Collimonas fungivorans: one gene and its partner. The protein of the gene in region 2 interacts with the protein of the main gene of each other region in a pairwise test. Links are inferred from orthologs where the notes say so. Each region holds a gene or a part of one and is shown on either strand. Other genes may lie near its edges.

Region 1 (10,434 bases), 3.7 Mb from region 2 along the record:
TCATTGATCACAAGATTGTATATGTAGTGGTGTTTGGGGTAACGCTTTCTGTGGTTGCTCTTGGCGCCATTGGGACTTTCACTCAGACCGCAGGCTATTCTCGTGCGGTTTTTGGCATTTATTGGGTAAGTGCAATTCTGTATGTGGCTGCAAGCCGTTTTTTAGCACGTGGTTATCTGTTGCGCGTCAGCGGCACTAACGGAGCGGTGCCTGTGGCAATTTATGGTGCCGGTCAGGCGGGAACCCAGCTGGCAAGCGCACTTCGTGCTGGGAATGAATATTTGCCTGTTGCATTTATTGATGATAAAAAAGAGTTGTATCGAGCAACGATTACCGGGATTAAAGTCTTTGCTGTTGACGATTTACCGAATTTAATTGCACGCTACAAAATCAAAGAGATTTTGCTGGCAATGCCATCATTGAGTAAGTTACAGCAAAAATATATTCTCGATAAACTCGAACCGCTCAAGGTCAAGATTAAAGTTACACCGCCTATTAAGAGTCTGATTAACGGGGAATTGAGAGTGCAAGATATTCGCGAAGTTGAGATCGAGGATTTATTGGGACGTGATCCAGTCGAACCTAATCCGGAGTTGATTTCTGCTTGTATCGTGAATAAATGTGTATTGGTAACTGGAGCCGGAGGTTCGATCGGATCAGAACTTTGTCGCCAGATTATGCGACAGCGGCCATCGCGTTTGATTTTGCTAGAAATGTCGGAGTTCGGCCTATATGCGATTGAGCAGGAATTGAGTGAGTTGCGAAGGAATCTGAGCCTTGACATTGAGTTATTGCCATTTTTGGGTTCAGTACTGGAAACTGAAAAATGCACACGCATCATGCGGACATTTTCGGTCGAAACTGTATATCATGCGGCTGCCTACAAGCACGTTCCTTTGGTCGAGCATAATCCGATCGAAGGTATACGAAATAATGTATTTGGTACGCTAAGTGTGGCTAAAGCCGCTATGGCTTCCGGGGTCAAGTCATTTGTATTGATTTCGACCGACAAGGCTGTCCGGCCCACTAACGTAATGGGTTCTACCAAACGATTTGCTGAACTGATATTGCAGGCATTTTCTCGTGGACAAGCCAAGAGCGCATCGCAAACAAGATTCTGCATGGTACGTTTTGGTAATGTGCTGGGCTCATCCGGTTCGGTAGTGCCACTATTTCGCAAGCAGATCATGGGGGGAGGGCCGATTACTTTGACTCATCCCGAAATCACTCGTTATTTCATGACAATCCCTGAAGCGGCCCAATTAGTGCTGCAGGCTGGCGCCATGGGACAAGGGGGGGATGTTTTTGTATTGGATATGGGCGATCCGGTAAAGATCATTGACCTGGCAACTAGAATGGTCCACTTAAGCGGGCTAGAGGTGCTGTCCGATTTGACGCCAGACGGCACGATAGAAATCAACCATGTTGGTTTACGACCCGGCGAAAAACTGTACGAAGAGCTTTTGATCGGGGAGAATGTCGAAGGCACGGAGCATCCATTGATCATGCGGGCACAAGAAGTGGAGATTCCTTGGCCTCTTTTGGAGAATCTGCTGAGTCAATTGGACGATGCCTGTACTAGGTTTGCCTATGAAGAAGTGCGTGATCTATTATTGCGGACAGTCGCTGAATATTCGCCGCAATGTGGCATCGAGGATTTTATATGGCGTGCTAAACGTCAATTACCGAATGCTGGGGGGGCGGTGCTCCATTAATTGACGAAACAGTATTTGATTAAATTTCATTTATCGGGGGTAGTATGGATTTATCTGGATTGACAGTAGCTGAATTGCGAGCACTGCAGGATCAAGTCAAGCAAGCCTTGAAAGATCGCGAGCATCAAGAACAGATCAAGGCACGCGAGCAGATTCTGGCGATTGCCCAAAGCGCCGGGATCTCCCTGCAAGATTTGCTCGGCGCGCAATCGCGCGGGAAAACTACAGTTTCCAAGGTCAAAGTCGCGGTCCGTTATCGCCATCCGTCGGATGCGTCGCTGCAATGGACCGGTCGTGGCCGTCAGCCTAAATGGGTTCAGGATTGGGTTGCATCCGGCCAGTCCCTGGATGCCATACGCGTATAACAGCTGAAAACATCTCGTTGCCCTTTTTCGCAAGTGGCAATGATTTGATAGCGGATGTTTGAACCGAAGACGCATGTTGAGAACGCGGCATGCGTCTTCTGGCTTGCTGGCGCTGGAAATGGCGTGCAAACAACGCGTTGGCCACAAGCTTCTTGTGCTGTGAACAGCCATATTCTCCCACCATAAAATCATGCTCCCACTCTCAAAATCCATATTCAAGGCTTACGACATTCGCGGCATCGTCGGTAAAACTCTGGACATCGGCATCGCGCGCCAGATTGGCCAGGCCTTCGGCACCACTGCCCGGGCCAAGGGTGAAAAAACAGTCATTGTCGGCCGCGACGGCCGATTGTCCGGCCCCGAGCTTGCGACCGCCCTGGCGGCCGGTTTGCGCGACGCCGGTGTGGATGTGATCGACCTGGGCGTGGTAGTGACGCCGATGGTGTATTTCGCGACCCATGTGCTGGGCGCTCAGTCCGGCATCATGGTCACCGGCAGCCACAATCCGCCTGACTATAACGGCTTCAAGATGGTACTGGCAGGCGAGGCGATATACGGCGAGACCATCCAGCAGCTGTACCAGGCCATCGACAGCGGCAGCGTCGAGGCAACGATCTCGGTGCCAAGCGGCAGCTACCGCCAGCACGACATCAGGCAGGCTTATCTGCAGCGCATTGTCAGCGACACCAAGCTGGCGCGGCCGATGAAGATCGTGGTCGATTGCGGCAACGGCGTCGCCGGCGCCTTTGCCGGCGAACTGTACCGTGCGCTCGGCTGTGAGGTGCAGGAACTGTTCTGCGAAGTGGACGGCACTTTCCCCAACCACCATCCCGATCCGGCGCATCCGGAAAACCTGCAGGACGTGATTCGCGCCCTGCAAGATTCCGATGCCGAAATCGGCCTGGCGTTCGATGGCGACGGCGATCGCCTCGGCGTGGTGACCAAGGATGGCCAGATCATTTACCCGGACCGGCAGCTGATGCTGTTTGCGGCAGATGTGCTGACGCGCCATCCGGGCCGCGAGATCCTGTACGACGTCAAATGCACGCGCCACCTGGCGCCGTGGATCACTGCACACGGCGGCAAGCCGCTGATGTGGAAGACCGGCCACTCGCTGGTCAAGGCCAAGATGCGGGAAACCGGCGCGCCGCTCGGCGGCGAGATGAGCGGCCATGTGTTCTTCAAGGACCGCTGGTACGGTTTCGATGACGGCCTGTATGCAGGTGTGCGCCTGCTGGAATTGCTGAGCCGCGAAAGCGATCCGTCGGCGGTGCTGAACGCGTTGCCGCAATCGTCCAGCACGCCCGAGCTGCAGCTGAAACTGGAGGAAGGGGAGAACTTCAGCCTGATCGAAAAACTGCAAGGCGAGGCGAAATTCCCTGGCGCCGACGACATCATCAAGATCGACGGCCTGCGTGTCGAATATCCGGACGGCTTCGGCCTGGCGCGCTCATCCAATACCACGCCGGTGGTCGTGATGCGTTTCGAGGCGGAGTCGGAACAGGCGCTGGCGCGGATCCAATCGGAATTCAAGCGGGTGATCCTGGCCGCCAAGCCTGATGCATCGCTGCCTTTTTAACCGGCTCCACGAATTGGTTCCGGTTTGAACATCCTGATCGTCCGTGTCTCCTCGCTGGGAGACGTGGTCCACAACATGCCAATGGTGTCGGACATCCGGCGTCATTATCCCGATGCGAATATCGACTGGGTGGTCGAAGAGGGCTATGTCGGCCTGGTGCGCATGAATCCCGACGTGCGCCGTATCATTCCGATTGCCTTGAGGCGCTGGCGCAAGACCTTGTTCTCAGCCGCCACGCGGGCGGAAATTTCCCATTTCAGGCAACAGCTCAAACTGGATGCCTATGACGTCGTGTTCGATACCCAGGGTTTACTGAAAACCAGCGTGGTAATGCGCATGGCGCGGCTTGCTCTGGATGGCCAGCGGGTCGGGTTGGCGAATGCGACCGAGGGATCAGGCTATGAACCGCTGTCGCGCATATTTCACACTAGGAGCGTCGAGGTCGGCTTGCATACGCACGCGGTATTGCGTGCCCGCGAAGTAGCGGCAAAAGCGCTCGGCTACAGTGTCGAGGGCGTCGCCGATTTCAATATGCATCCTCTCGCCATGGCGCCTGCTGACTCTCCTGCATGGCTGCCGGACGCGCCATACGCGGTTTTTTTTCACGGCACGGCGCGTGCTGCCAAGCAGTGGCCGAACAGCAGTTGGGTAAGCATTGCGACGGTACTTGCCGAACGTGGGTTGCTGGTGCTGCTGCCCTGGGGCAGCGATGCCGAAAAGATCAATGCGGAACAGCTGGCGAGCCAGATGAGCGATGCGCGTGTGTTGCCTAAATTGCCGCTGATGGAAGCGGTGTTGCTGGCACAGCGCGCCGCGCTGGTGATTGGCGTCGATACCGGCCTGACCCATATTGCCGCTGCCTTTAATCGTCCAACCATCGAGTTGTATTGCGATTCGCCCCGCTGGAAAACCGAAGGCAACTGGTCACCGCAAATCGTCAACCTGGGAGAACTCGGGGCACCGCCCACTGTGGAGCAAGTTGCGCAGGCAATTGGCCAGCTAGCGGCATAAGCTGATTGGCGGAAGGCAGCAGGAGTCGAACCTACCCGGGAGCGACTGGCGCCCCCCACCGGGTTTGAAGCCCGGCCGCATCACCGGATACGTGTGCCTTCCTTGGTTCTGGCGCTCTATCTTATCCTGATTCAGCACTTCCATGCCATCCCGGCCAGGCGCCATCGCGCAATACATGCGCATCGCGTACCCGGCGCGTATAACCTATGCGGTCAAAAAATTCCAGGATCTGGATGGCGCGCTTGCGTCCCAGTCCGGTGGCATCGCGCCAGCGCGCTGCGTTCACTCCGGCAGTTGCGCCAGTGTTTACTTCAGTTGCCAGGCCCGCCAGCAGCGCGGCCAGCTCACGCACGCGATCATGGTGATAAAACAGATCGCGCTCAATTTGATATACGAGCCCCTGCTGCAGCAATTTACGCAGCAGCTGCCGTACCTGCTCCTCCGGAATCTTGTGCGCTTGCGCCAGCTCGCGTACCCAGGGCGGATCGAATCCAGCCGCTGCCAGCGCCGGCAGCAGTTGCTGCGCCAACACCTGTTCGCTGTCAGACAGCGACACCGCATGTTGCGGCAGATGCAGCCATGGTCCGCTGCGCTGGATCATCGCGTCGCTGGTGAGCGAGCCGATGACTGCCTGCCACAGTGCATTGTCCAGCGCCGGCAGCGCCATGCGCCGCAGGCGCGCTGCATCCACGCCCTGTTCGTCGGGGAAACGCGCATGAAAATCCGTGAGTGCGGTTACCGCCAGTGTTCTTAGGGACTGCCACTGGGCCGGCAGCATGACAAAATTATCTTGTTCTTGCGAATTGACCGCAATGGATTGCGCGCCTTCCGGCAATTGCAACGCAGTGGCTGGCAATCCGCTGAGCTGCATCAGCATGGACAGGCGCATGCCGCCGGGCGAAGCGGCTTGCAGCAAGGCGCTGACGCCGGCCCCATCCAGCATCAGCTGCATGGCGTCGAGCCAGGCTTGGCGCTCCGGCGCACGGCGTTTGCGCGCCGGAGCAAGCGGATCCAGCACGTGGCCGCCGCCTATCGTCATGTTTGCCTGCGCATTGCGGACGATGAATCGATCGCCGGGAATGGCGCAGACAGGAGATTCGAATAGCAGCTGCACCCTGCTCCGACTGCCCGGCATCATCGTATTTCCGTCCAGTAGCGCGACCTGGGCGACTTGATGCAAGGTGCCCAGGTGCACGTGCAGCGGAGAACGGTTGCGCAGCAATACGCCGGCATGGGCCGACAGCTGGAGTTCCACATCCATCCTGGTCGATGCGGTCATGGCGGACGGAGCAGCCAGCCAGTCGCCGCGTTTGATGGCATCCTTGTCGATGCCGGTCAGGTTGAGCGCGCAACGCTGCCCGGCGTGGCCGCTGGCGGCAGGGCGGTTTTGCACATGCAGGCTGCGCACCCGCACGGTATCGCCGGCCGGCATTAATGCGAGGTGATCGCCAAGCTGGACCTGGCCGGAGAAAACGGTTCCCGTCACCACGGTGCCGTGCCCGGCGAGGGTAAATACGCGATCGATGGCGAGCCTGAACAGGCCGTCATCGCGGCGCGGCGACATGTGCTGTGCGGCCTCATGCAAATGCTGCTGCAGGGCGGCGGTTCCGGCATCCTGCGCATGATGTGCCGCGACGGCAAAGACTGGCGCGTCGGCCAGTTTGGTGGCCGCCAGCAGTTCGCGAATTTCGCTGGTGACTTCTGTCATGCGTGCAGCATCGGCGCGGTCGGTCTTGGTCAATGCCACTGCACCGGTGCTGATGCCCAGCCATTGCAGGATTTCCAGATGCTCGCGAGTCTGCGGCATGACACCATCATCGGCGGCGATCACCAGCAGCGCGAAGTCGATGCCGGACGCGCCGGCCACCATCGTATGCACCAGGCGTTCGTGGCCGGGCACGTCGATAAATCCCAGCACCTCGCCGTTCGGCAGCGGGGTGTAGGCATAACCAAGCTCGATCGAAATGCCGCGGGCCTGCTCTTCCTTGAGGCGGTCGGTGTTGACACCGGTCAGCGCCTTGATGAGTGTAGTCTTGCCGTGATCGATATGCCCGGCGGTGCCGACGATCATATGGACAGGCCTTGCAGCTGCGTGCTGAACAGGGCTTCGTCCTGCTGCTCCAGGCAGCGGCAGTCCAGCCACAGCGCGTCGTTGGCAATCCGTCCTATGACTGGACGCGGCAGCTGGCGCAAGGCTTTCTCCAGCTTGTCGAGCGCGCGGCCGTGGCGCTTGCCGCCATTGGCGGCATTCCCGGCACGAACCACCAGGCCGTGGCTAGGCAATTGATCGACGGGCAGGGCGCCGCTGCCGATCTGGCTGAACATGGCTTCGGCGGAGACGGTATAGTGCGTTCCGAGTAAGCTTTGCAGCGCGGGCAGCAGGCGCTCGGCCTGCGCTTTGATCGACGGCTGGCTGCGGGTAAGCAGGCGCAGTGTCGTCAAGCGTTCCGCCAGGAATTCCGGAGCCAGGTATAGCCGCAGCACCGGTTCCAGCGCGGCCAGGGTGAGTTTGCCGACGCGCAGTGCGCGCTTCAGCGGATTCTTCTTGATGCGGCGTATCAGGTCGGCGCGGCCGACGATGAGGCCGGCTTGCGGCCCGCCCAATAGCTTGTCGCCGCTGAAGGTGACCAGGTCGGCACCTTGGCGGATGGTTTCCCGCACCGTGGTTTCTCCGGGCAAACCCCATTGCGTCAGGTCCACCAGGGTGCCGCTGCCAAGGTCGACGGTCACAGGCAGCCCGTGCGGCTGCGCCAGTTCCGCCAGTGCGCTGACTTCCACGCTGCGGGTGAAGCCGCTGATGGCGTAATTGCTGCAATGGACTTTCATCAGCATCGCGCTGCGAGGCGTGATGGCGTTGGCGTAATCCGCCGGATGAGTGCGATTAGTAGTGCCGATTTCCACCAGCTTTGCACCTGCGCGCTGCATGATGTCGGGAATACGGAATGCGCCGCCAATCTCGACCAGCTCGCCGCGCGAAACGATGACTTCTTTTTTCTGCGCCAGTGCGTTGAGCATCAGCAGCACCGCGGCGGCGTTGTTGTTGACCACGGTGGCGGCTTCGGCGCCAGTCAGTTCGCACAGGACATCTTCAACCAGGCTGTCGCGGTCGCCGCGGCCGCCGGTTTCCAGGTCGAATTCGAGATTGCCGGGAGATGTCAGCGCGCTGACCACCGCCTGTACAGCTTCGTCCGGCAACAGGGCGCGGCCGAGATTGGTATGCAGCACAGTGCCGGTAAGGTTGAATAGTGCGCGCAGGTGCAGCCGGCTGGCAGCTGCCAGTTGTTTCTCAAGAATGTCGATCAGCTGCGATTCATCCACGTCTGCCGGCATCAGTTTGCCCGCGAGGGCATCGGCTCTCAGCTTGTCCAGGTGTTTGCGTAGCGCTGCAGCCAGCTGGGTACGGCCATACAGCGCAAGCAATGGCTTGATATCTGCCAGGTTCAAGACCCGGTCCACCGAGGGAATGTTGCTGGCAGAGGCTGTCGCAGCAGCTGCCGCCCCGGCCGGCGTGATTGCAGCAGCCATTCAATTCTCCATGGATTGCCAGAACAAGGGGTTGCCGCGCCGGCGTGCGTAAGTAGTTTCACCCATCAGCAGGTCCAGGGTTACGCTGGCCAGGTCATCGGCCAGCGGCTCGATAAAGGGATCTTTTTCCTGGTAGAAGATTTTAAGCCAGCTATGGCATTCGTCGCAGGTTTCCGCCTTGACGGCTGCCGGGCCACCTTCTATGACGTGATAAGCAATGCCTTTTGTGGAGTCGCAATGGCTGCACTTGATGCGCACCATATGCCATTCGGCGGCGCACATGCTGCATTGTAAATAACGATGCCCCTGCGACTGTCCATCCATCCGCACCACGCTGGCGACCGGCGGCGAGCCGCAGCATGGGCACAGGCCGGGTGTGTCGAGCAGCGGTACGTCGCGTTCGCTGAAACGGGTTACAAGATCGCAGCACACGACTTGCAAGGCCGCGGTGTAGAACGGTGCAGTGGCCGGATCGACGATTTCAACGTTGCCGCGCAAAATGGCTTCGGCCTGGCTGTCGCGTTGGTTCGCGCTGCTTTGCTGGATGCGAGTTATCAATTGTGCTGCGGCTGCCGGGATGTTGCCGGTTGATGCGGTGTGCTCCAGCAATTGCGCCAGGACTGCTTGCCAGTGCGGGCTGTGCGCCTGGTCTGTGGCCAGGATCAGCGGCATTAAATGCGCGTTTGCGAGGTTGATGCTGGCCTGGTCCCGGGCATGGTCATTCGGTTCGCCGGCCAGTTTGTCCAGGGCCAGTTGTTGCGCTTCCACCAGCACCGCCATCAGGCTCAGGTATTCGCCGATGGCGTTGCCGGCTGCAAGTTGCTTCAGGCGTCGTGCGCGATTGCCGAATACGCTTGCACGCTCCGGCAGGCGAATGCGTGGAATAGCGTTATGATCGAGTGCTTCAATTTCACCTGGTTCGAGAATGCGTTGCAAAGTAATCCCTTTATTTATTCCCGTTATTCGCCAGTCATTTTCCTGTACCACGCCGGGTGATGCTTGCGTGCCCAGGCGCGGCTGACCGTTCCGCGCGTCATGGCGGCTACCGTTCCCTTGATCCACAGCGCGGCGTAGATATGTACGACGATGCCGACGATAAGCAGGAAACCGCACAACGCATGCAGCACAACTGCCGCCCGGATGACGAATATCGGGAACATCCAGGAGAACCAGGCGCGCCAGATGACGATGCCGGACAGCAGCAGGCCAATCATGCAGGCTATCATCATCCAGAATAACAGCTTCTGGCCGCCGTTGTAACGGCCCACCGGCGGCAGGTTTTCTTCGCGGTTGTTGACTACGTCGCGTATGCCTTTCAGCCAGGCGATGTCGTTTTTTTCGACCAGGTTGTGCCGCCAGAAACCCAGCGCCAATATCGCAAAGCAAAGGAACATCACCAGCCCGATGAATGGATGCAGGATCCGCGTCCATGGTCCGCCGCCGAGCACGAAGCTGAGCCAGAACATGGCTGGATGAAACAGCGCCAGCCCTGACAGCGCCAGTATGACAAACGTGATGGCAACGATCCAGTGGTTGATGCGCTCCTTGGCGTTGTAGCGTTGGATCTTTTCTTCTTTTAGGTCTCGTTCAGAATTGTTCATGGTGGCGGATCCTGCGAGGTGACATTGCTGCCGTGCGGCGCTGGCAGTTGCGCGCCGCGCCGTGAGGCATCGGCTTCTTCCCGTTCCGCCGCCTCGTCTTCTGCCGAGACTTCGTTCGGTCCGACCTTGATATAGTGGAAAAATCCTGCCAGCGCGGTCAGGGCGATGCCCGCCAGCGCCAGCGGCTTGGCGGCGCCTTTCCACAAGCCCACCAGCGGGCTGATGCGCGGATTGTCCGGCAAACCGTGATAGAGCGATGGTTTGTCGGCGTGGTGCAGCACATACATGACATGGGTGCCGCCCACGCCTGGCGGATCATACAGCCCGGCCTTGTCGAAACCGCGTTCCTTGAGGTCGACAATACGTTCGGCGGCGTGCTCCTTCATGTCTTCCTTGGTGCCGAACACGATGGCGCCGGTAGGACAGGTCTTGACGCAGGCCGGTTCCTGGCCGACCGCCACGCGGTCCGAGCACAGCGTGCATTTGTAGGCCTTGTTGTCTTTCTTCGAAATACGCGGCACGTCAAACGGGCAACCGGTTACGCAATAGCCGCAGCCGATGCAGTTTTCTTCATGAAAATCGACAATGCCGTTGTTGTACTGGACGATGGCGCCGGGCGAAGGACAAGCCTTGAGGCA
Region 2 (7,860 bases):
GCGTCGATGATTCCCAGCTCCTGCGCACGCTGCAAGGTCGCAAGCTGACGACCTACCCCGACCACCTGTTCAACCACCCCGGCTTTTTTCAAAGCCAGGGCAAATGAACCGCCGATCAGCCCCACGCCAAATATTGCGATTTTCTTGAACACGAATGATGCTTTAATAAAATTAGTCGAAGCTGAAGTTGACGTCGCTGAAGTTCACGCCGACATCTAGCTCAGCAGTTTTTTCAATGCATCGATAAAGGCTGCGTTTTCCTCCGGCAAGCCGATAGTGACGCGCAACCATTGCGGCAGGCCATAGTTGGCGACCGGGCGCACAATGATGCCCTGCTTCAGCAGCGCCAGGTTGACGCGGGCGCCGGCAGCCTCGTCGTCGCCGACCTTGACCATGACGAAGTTGCCGAACGAAGGCACATACTCCAGGCCCAGTTCGTCGAAAGTCTGCGTCAGCTGGCGATAGCCGTCACGGTTCAGCTGCGCGCTGCGCTGCAAGAAGGCGGTGTCGTTCAAGGCCGCCACCGCGGCGGCCTGCGCCAGCGAGTTGACGTTGAACGGCTGGCGGATGCGGTTCAGCAGGTCGGTGATCAGCGGCTGGGCAATGCCGAAGCCGATACGCAAGCCGGCCAGGCCATAGGCTTTCGACATGGTGCGCGAAACCAGCAGGTTGGGATATTTGCGTACCCAGGAAATCGATTCGTACTGCAGTTCCGGCGGCAAGTACTCATTGTAGGCTTCATCCAGCACCACCACGATTTGCGGCGGTACGCGCGCCAGGAACGCTTCCAGTTCGGCTGCCGGAATGAAGCTGCCGGTAGGGTTGTTCGGGTTGGCGATGAAGATCAGCTTGGTGTCGCCGGTGATGGCGGCAGCCATGGCTTCCAGGTCATGGCCGTAATCCTTGGCCTTGACCACAATGGCGCGGGCGCCGACGGCCTGGGTCGCCAAGGCATACACCACAAAAGAATATTCCGCATACATCGCGGCTTGCCCGGCCTGCACAAAAGCGTGGGTAGCCAGTTCAAGGATATCGTTGCTGCCGTTGCCCAGCGTGATCCACTCTGCCGGCACATCGTATTTGGCGGTGATCGCAGCCTTCAGGTCGAAACCGTTGGCGTCCGGATAACGGCCGATGTCGGCGACCGCCTTTTGCATCGCAACCTTGGCCGATTCCGGCATGCCCAGCGGATTTTCATTGGAGGCCAGCTTGATGATACTGGCTTCGTCCAGGCCGAATTCGCGCGCGACTTCGGCAATCGGCTTGCCGCCCTGGTAAGGGGCGATAGCGCGTACATATTCTGGACCAAATTTAATTGACATTGTCTGCTTTCGAAACGTGTTGTTGACCGCTTATCGGCTATTTTTCAGAAACTGCGCGGATACGATCCCAGCAGCTTGTAGAACGCCGCATTCTGTTGCAGCTCGTCCAGTGCCTTGGCGACCTTGTCGTCGGCTGCGTGCCCTTCGACGTCGACATAGAAATAGTATTCCCACGCACCCATGCGCGCCGGTCGCGACTCAAAGCGGGTCATCGACACGCCATGCTTGGCGAGCGGCGCCAGCAGCTTGTAGACAGCGCCAGCCTTGTTCGCCACCGACAGCACCAACGACGTCTGGTCCTTGCCGCTGGCGCCGTTCTGCAGCCGGCCCACCACGGCAAAACGGGTGCGGTTGTGCGGGTCGTCCTGGATATTTGCGCTGACCACCTGCAAGTCGTATTTCTGCGCCGCCATCTCGCCGGCAATTGCCGCCACGGTATCATTTTCGCTGGCCATGCGCGCCGCTTCGGCGTTCGACGCTACCGCCTGCCGTTCGATGCTCGGGTAGTGCTGGTTGAGCCAGGCATTGCATTGCGCCAGCGCTTGCGAATGGGCGCAGATGCGGGCAATGCCGGCCATCGTGCCTTCCTTGGTCATCAGGCTGTGATGCACCGGGATCGACACTTCGCCGCTGATGTTGAGCGTGGTTTGCAGCAGCAGGTCGAGGGTGCGGTTGATCACGCCTTCCGAGGAATTTTCGATCGGGGCGACGCCGAAATCGGCGGTGCCGGCTTCGGTGGCGCGGAACACTTCGTCGATCGACACGCAAGGCAGGCCTTCCACCGCGTGACCGAACTGCTGGTACACCGCTTGTTCGCTGAAGGTGCCGGCCGGGCCCAGATAGGCCACCGTCACGCGCTTTTCCAGCGCGCGGCAAGCCGACATCACTTCGCGGAAAATGGTTTGTACATCGGCGCCTTGCAGCGGTCCCGGATTGCGCTCGGCAACCTTGAGCAAGACCTGCGCCTCGCGTTCCGGACGAAACACGGGGGCATTGGTCTCGGCCTTGACGTGGCCGACCTCTTGCGCGATTTTCGCGCGGCGGTTCAGCAAGGCCAGGATTTCGGCGTCAATGGCGTCGATCTGCTGACGCAAGGGTAGGAGTTTGTCTTCGCTCATGTTTGTTTCTATCTCTGGTTCTGCTAATTAGCCTGGCGCCCCGGTTAGCCGCGCTGTTTTTCAAATTCCTGCAGATACGCCACCAGCGCCTGCACGCCCTCCAAAGGCATGGCGTTATAGATCGAAGCGCGCATGCCGCCCACCGATTTATGGCCCTTCAGCTGCAGCAAACCCCGTTCCTTGGCGCCGTTCAGGAAGGATTCGTTAAGAGCTTCATCGGCCAGGAAGAAAGGCACGTTCATGCGCGAGCGGCAGCTGCTGGCAATCTTGGTGCGGTAAAAATCGGTGGCATCCAGGTAGTCGTACAACAAGGCCGCCTTGGCGATATTGCGTTGTTCCATCGCGGCGACGCCGCCCTGCTTCTTGAGCCACTGGAACACCAGTCCGGCGATATAGATCGCATAGGTCGGCGGCGTGTTGTACATGGAATCGTTGTCGGCCACGATCTTCCAGTTGAAGGCTGAAGGACAGGCCGGCAAGGCGTGGCCGAGCAAGTCCTCGCGCACCACTACCAGGGTCAGTCCCGCCGGCCCGATATTTTTTTGCGCGCCGCCGTAGATCACGCCATATTTGGAAACGTCCACCACGCGCGACAGGATATGCGACGACATGTCGGCCACCAGCGGCGCGTTGCCGGTTTCAGCTGCGATGTCTGGCGTGAACTGGTATTCGACGCCGTCGATGGTTTCATTGGTGCAGAGATGGACGTAAGCCGGATCCTTGGACAGCTGCCAGCTGTCGCGCTCGGGAATCTGCGCGAAATGACTGTCTTCGGACGAAGCGGCGACATTGACGTTACCGTAGCGCCGCGCTTCTTTCAGCGACTTGGTCGACCAGGACCCGGTATTGATGTAATCGCTAGTCGCAGGCTGTGCCCGGCCGCCGCGGCCCAGCAGGTTGAGCGGCACGATCGCGTTCTCGGCAATCGCCCCGCCTTGCATGAACAGCAGCTTGTAATTGTCCGGCACCGCGAAGAGTTCGCGGAAATCGTGCTGCGCCGCCGCCAGGATAGACATGAACTCTTTACCACGATGACTCATTTCCATCACGGACATGCCGCTGCCTTGCCAGTCCAGCATTTCGGCGGCAGCTTGCTGCAGCACCTCTTTCGGTAACACAGCAGGGCCAGCAGAAAAATTATAGATAGGCATGATGAATAGCGTCAGATAAAGAAGTGAAACAGGAGTGAAACCGAGAACCGAGATTGACTACGAACCAACAGATGGCGTTACTGTGCTGCTGCAAATGTTCCAACTTAGCTATTCAAACTGAAAATCATGCGCACCCCGGCTTGCGGGCCGGGGCGCGCTACTTTCTTTACTCCGCTGCCGGATCGGAGGCCGGAGCGCCACCTTCTTCGGTGCTGCCGCCAGCATCGGCGTCCGCTTCGGTTTCCACCTCAGCGTCAGATTCGACCACGCGCTGCAAACCGCTCAGCTTGGTGCCGTCTTCCACCGCGATCAGCGTGACGCCTTGGGTAGCGCGACCCATTTCGCGAATTTCCGCGACACGGGTGCGTATCAGGACGCCGCCGGTGGTGATCAGGATGATTTCGTCGCTAGGTTCCACCAACGTTGCCGCCACCACCTTGCCGTTGCGCTCGCTGGTCTGGATCGCGATCATGCCCTTGGTGCCGCGGCCGTGACGCGTGTACTCGGTAATCGGAGTACGTTTGCCGAAGCCGTTTTCAGTCGCGGTCAACACCGATTGCTGTTCGTTTTCCGCGACCAGCAAGGCGATAACCTGCTGGCCTTCTTCCAGGTTCATGCCGCGCACGCCGCGCGCGGTGCGGCCCATCGGACGCACGTCGTTTTCATCGAAGCGCACTGCCTTGCCGGAATCGGAGAACAGCATGACGTCATGCTGGCCATCGGTCAGCGCGGCGCCGATCAGGAAATCGCCTTCATCCAGGTCGACCGCGATGATGCCGGCCTTGCGTGGATTGCTGAAGTCGGACAATGGCGTCTTCTTGACGGTGCCCAGGCTGGTCGACATGAAGACATAACGGTCTTCAGGGAAACTGCGGTTGGCGCCGGACAATGGCAGCACCACGGTGATCTTCTCGCCATCCTGCAGCGGGAACATGTTGACGATAGGCTTGCCGCGCGAATTGCGCGAACCCTGCGGCACTTCCCAGATCTTCAGCCAGTACAAGCGGCCGCGATTGCTGAAGCACAGGATGTAGTCGTGGGTATTGCCGACGAACAGCTGGTCGATCCAGTCGTCTTCCTTGGTCGCCATCGCTTGCTTTCCGCGGCCGCCGCGTTTTTGCGCGCGGTATTCGGAGACAGGCTGCGCTTTCATGTAGCCGGTATGCGACAAGGTCACCACCATGTCTTGCGGCGTGATCAGGTCTTCCGTGCCGAGATCGGTAGGATTGTGCTCGATCTGCGAACGGCGCTCATCCTTGTTGCCGATGCCGTATTCGTTCTTGGCAGCGGTCATTTCGTCGGTGATGATGACGGTGACGCGTTCCGGCTTGGCCAGGATGTCCAGCAAGTCGGCGATCTGCGCCATCACGTCTTTGTACTCGTTGACGATCTTGTCTTGTTCCAGGCCGGTCAGGCGCTGCAAACGCATCTGCAGGATTTCCTGCGCCTGGTCGTCCGACAGCTTGTACAAGCCGTCAGCCTGGATGCCGTAATGCTTGGGCAGGTTTTCCGGACGGAAGGATTCGATGCCGCCGATGTTTTCGTCGCCGGTGCGGGCCAGCATTTCGCGCACCATGGAAGAATCCCAGGCACGCGCCATCAGTTCGGATTTCGCCACCGGCGGCGTCGGCGCCGCCTTGATCAGAGCGATGAAATCGTCGATGTTGGCCAGCGCTACCGCCAGGCCTTCCAGCACGTGACCGCGTTCGCGCGCCTTGCGCAGTTCGAACACAGTGCGGCGCGTGACCACTTCACGGCGGTGCGACAGGAAACATTCCAGCATCTGCTTCAGGTTCAGCAGCTTAGGCTGGCCATCCACCAGCGCCACCATGTTCATGCCGAAGGTGTCCTGCAGCTGGGTCTGCTTGTACAGATTGTTCAGCACCACCTCGGCCACTTCGCCGCGCTTGAGCTCGATCACCACGCGCATGCCGGACTTGTCCGACTCGTCGCGCAGGTCGGAAATGCCTTCCAGCTTCTTGTCGCGCACCAGTTCGGCGATGCGTTCCAGCAAGGCCTTCTTGTTTACCTGGTACGGCAGCTCGTCGATGATGATCGCGGTGCGGCCTTCGCGGCCGAACTCTTCGAAGTGGGTCTTGGCGCGCATCACCACACGGCCGCGGCCGGTGCGGTAACCATCGCGCACGCCGGAGACGCCGTAGATGATGCCGGCGGTCGGGAAGTCCGGCGCCGGAATGATTTCGATCAGCTCGTCAATAGTGCAATCGGCGTTGCGCAATACGTGCAGTGCGCCATCGATCACTTCAGTCAGGTTGTGCGGCGGAATGTTGGTCGCCATGCCGACCGCGATGCCGGACGAGCCGTTGATCAGCAGGTTAGGGATGCGCGTCGGCAGCACCGACGGCTCTTTTTCCTTGCCGTCGTAGTTGGGCACGAAGTCGACGGTTTCCTTGTCGAGGTCGGCCAGCAGTTCGCCGGCGATCTTGTCCAGGCGGCACTCGGTGTAACGCATCGCTGCGGCGCCGTCGCCGTCGATCGAACCGAAGTTGCCCTGGCCGTCGACCAGCATGTAGCGCAGCGAGAAAGGCTGCGCCATGCGCACCAGCGTGTCGTAGATCGATGCGTCGCCGTGCGGGTGGTATTTACCCATGGTCTCACCGACCACGCGCGCGCACTTCACGAACGGGCGGTTCCAGACATTGTTCATTTCGTGCATCGCGAACAAGACCCGGCGATGCACCGGCTTGAGGCCGTCACGCACATCCGGCAGCGCACGGCCGACGATCACGCTCATCGCGTAATCGAGATAGCTCTTGCGCATTTCTTCTTCGAGGGAAATTGGGATTGTTTCTTTAGCGAATTGATCCATTAGCGAGTCGGCGAGTCTTTACTTAGGTTGATCGATCACAGATATCTATATCCGATATAGACCAGCATTCAGAGCCGCAATCGCCGCGCATGGCCGGCTGCTGCTCGGAACACTGGTAATAAGACGTATGATTTTAGCACGCGGGGACGCCGGTTCCGGCTTTTCAGAGGCGCGATGAAATCCCGGGTATCAGGGCCGAAAAACTGCTCGCCGGAAAAAATATGTTTAAATGCCGCCTTGCCCGGTAATCAGGCGATTCCTAAAAACAATCCTGCCTTTACCATTTCTATCAGGAAACAATTTATGCGTCATACCATCGCGCTGAGCCTATTGCTGGGTTCAGCCCTCGTCTTTGCGTCCCATCCAGGCTTTGCCCAATCCGCCGCATCCCAAGCCGCCCCTGAAACGAGTGCTTATGTGCACGATGGAAACGGTCCCGTCGTCCGCAGCCAGGACGGTTTGTGCTGGCGCTCCGGTTATTGGGACCAGAATGATGCGGTCACCGGTTGCGACGGCGCCCTGGTGGCGCCGGTGATGAAAGCCAGCGCGCCTGCCCTGGTCGCCGATCCGATGATCGCCAGCAATGAAGTTGCACCGGCAATTGCGGCCCAGCAATGCGATGTTGGCGTAACGCTGGCGAGCGACCAGAGTTTCAGTTTCGGCAAGGCAACCCTGACCAAGGCGGCCAAGCAACGCATCGACCAGCAGATTATTGCCAAATTGACAAACTGCGCCAGCACGAGACTCATATTAGTCACCGGCCATACCGATCGCCTTGGCTCGGAAGCTTATAACCGGAAATTGTCGATGCAGCGCGCCAGCAACGTTGCCAGCTATTTGAAGAGCAAGGGTGTCTCTAACCAAATAGAAACCGCCGGCGCCGGTGCATCCGATCCGGCATTGCAGTGCAGCAACAAACTGAGCCGTAAAAAACTGGTCAGCTGCCTGGCCCCGAATCGTAGAGTCGTAATAAAAACGCAATAAAATTAAAATAAAATAGATAGTTTTCTTGCGTCGATGTAAGATGTCGCCCGTGGTGATGTTTTCATAATGTTATGTTGTATGAAAACAACGAAGCAGGCAAAACGTGAGCTGGATCATTTGGCATCCTTCGCTAGCGCTTGAAGCCTGTGGCAGAATGGTGGTCAAGTTCATTGCGTGTGGTCAATCCCACATGTAACGGCCTGAACCACGTGATACTATCCAATTTTTGATGTCGTATATTAGTTGCGCAGTTAATCTGCGGATATCTCAACCGAGAGGAGAAACATGAATAAATTAGCAAAACTCGTCTTCGCTGCGTCCGCAGTCGTCGCACTCTCTGCCTCCGCGCAGGAAATCAAAGATATCCAGGCGGCTACTCCTAACAGCGCCTACGTGCAAGATGCACGCGGTGTAATCGCACGTGACCCGTACGGTCTGTGCTGGCACACCGGCTA

What was found.
Region 1: the proteins of serC (region 2) and selB interact in binary tests that used the Escherichia coli proteins (3 or more experiments, as listed by UniProt). The link is inferred for Collimonas fungivorans from one-to-one orthologs.

The regions. Positions count from the first base shown.
Region 1 is NZ_CP013232.1:1,173,891-1,184,324, forward strand. The notes cover bases 4,267-7,266. They hold selB (selenocysteine-specific translation elongation factor), read right to left. Parts: upstream 6,742-7,266; coding sequence 4,792-6,741; downstream 4,267-4,791. Other genes in these bases: waaC (lipopolysaccharide heptosyltransferase I), read left to right, coding at 4,267-4,670; selA (L-seryl-tRNA(Sec) selenium transferase), read right to left, coding at 6,738-7,266. In the rest of the region: CFter6_RS05085 (polysaccharide biosynthesis protein), read left to right, coding at 1-1,715; CFter6_RS05090 (H-NS histone family protein), read left to right, coding at 1,760-2,080; CFter6_RS05095 (phosphomannomutase/phosphoglucomutase), read left to right, coding at 2,271-3,659; more of waaC, read left to right, coding at 3,684-4,266; more of selA, read right to left, coding at 7,267-8,195; formate dehydrogenase accessory protein FdhE, read right to left, coding at 8,196-9,131; CFter6_RS05125 (formate dehydrogenase subunit gamma), read right to left, coding at 9,155-9,796; fdxH (formate dehydrogenase subunit beta), read right to left, coding at 9,793-10,434. UniProt on the Escherichia coli protein: Translation factor necessary for the incorporation of selenocysteine into proteins. It probably replaces EF-Tu for the insertion of selenocysteine directed by the UGA codon. SelB binds GTP and GDP.
Region 2 is NZ_CP013232.1:4,829,316-4,837,175, forward strand. Bases 1,539-4,359 are described here. They hold serC (3-phosphoserine/phosphohydroxythreonine transaminase), read right to left. Parts: upstream 3,592-4,359; coding sequence 2,485-3,591; downstream 1,539-2,484. Other genes in these bases: pheA (prephenate dehydratase), read right to left, coding at 1,539-2,440; gyrA (DNA gyrase subunit A), read right to left, coding at 3,758-4,359. Outside these bases: CFter6_RS21095 (prephenate dehydrogenase), read right to left, coding at 1-152; hisC (histidinol-phosphate transaminase), read right to left, coding at 216-1,322; more of pheA, read right to left, coding at 1,367-1,538; more of gyrA, read right to left, coding at 4,360-6,421; CFter6_RS21120 (OmpA family protein), read left to right, coding at 6,596-7,405; outer membrane protein OmpA, read left to right, coding at 7,691-7,860. UniProt on the Escherichia coli protein: Catalyzes the reversible conversion of 3-phosphohydroxypyruvate to phosphoserine and of 3-hydroxy-2-oxo-4-phosphonooxybutanoate to phosphohydroxythreonine. Is involved in both pyridoxine and serine biosynthesis.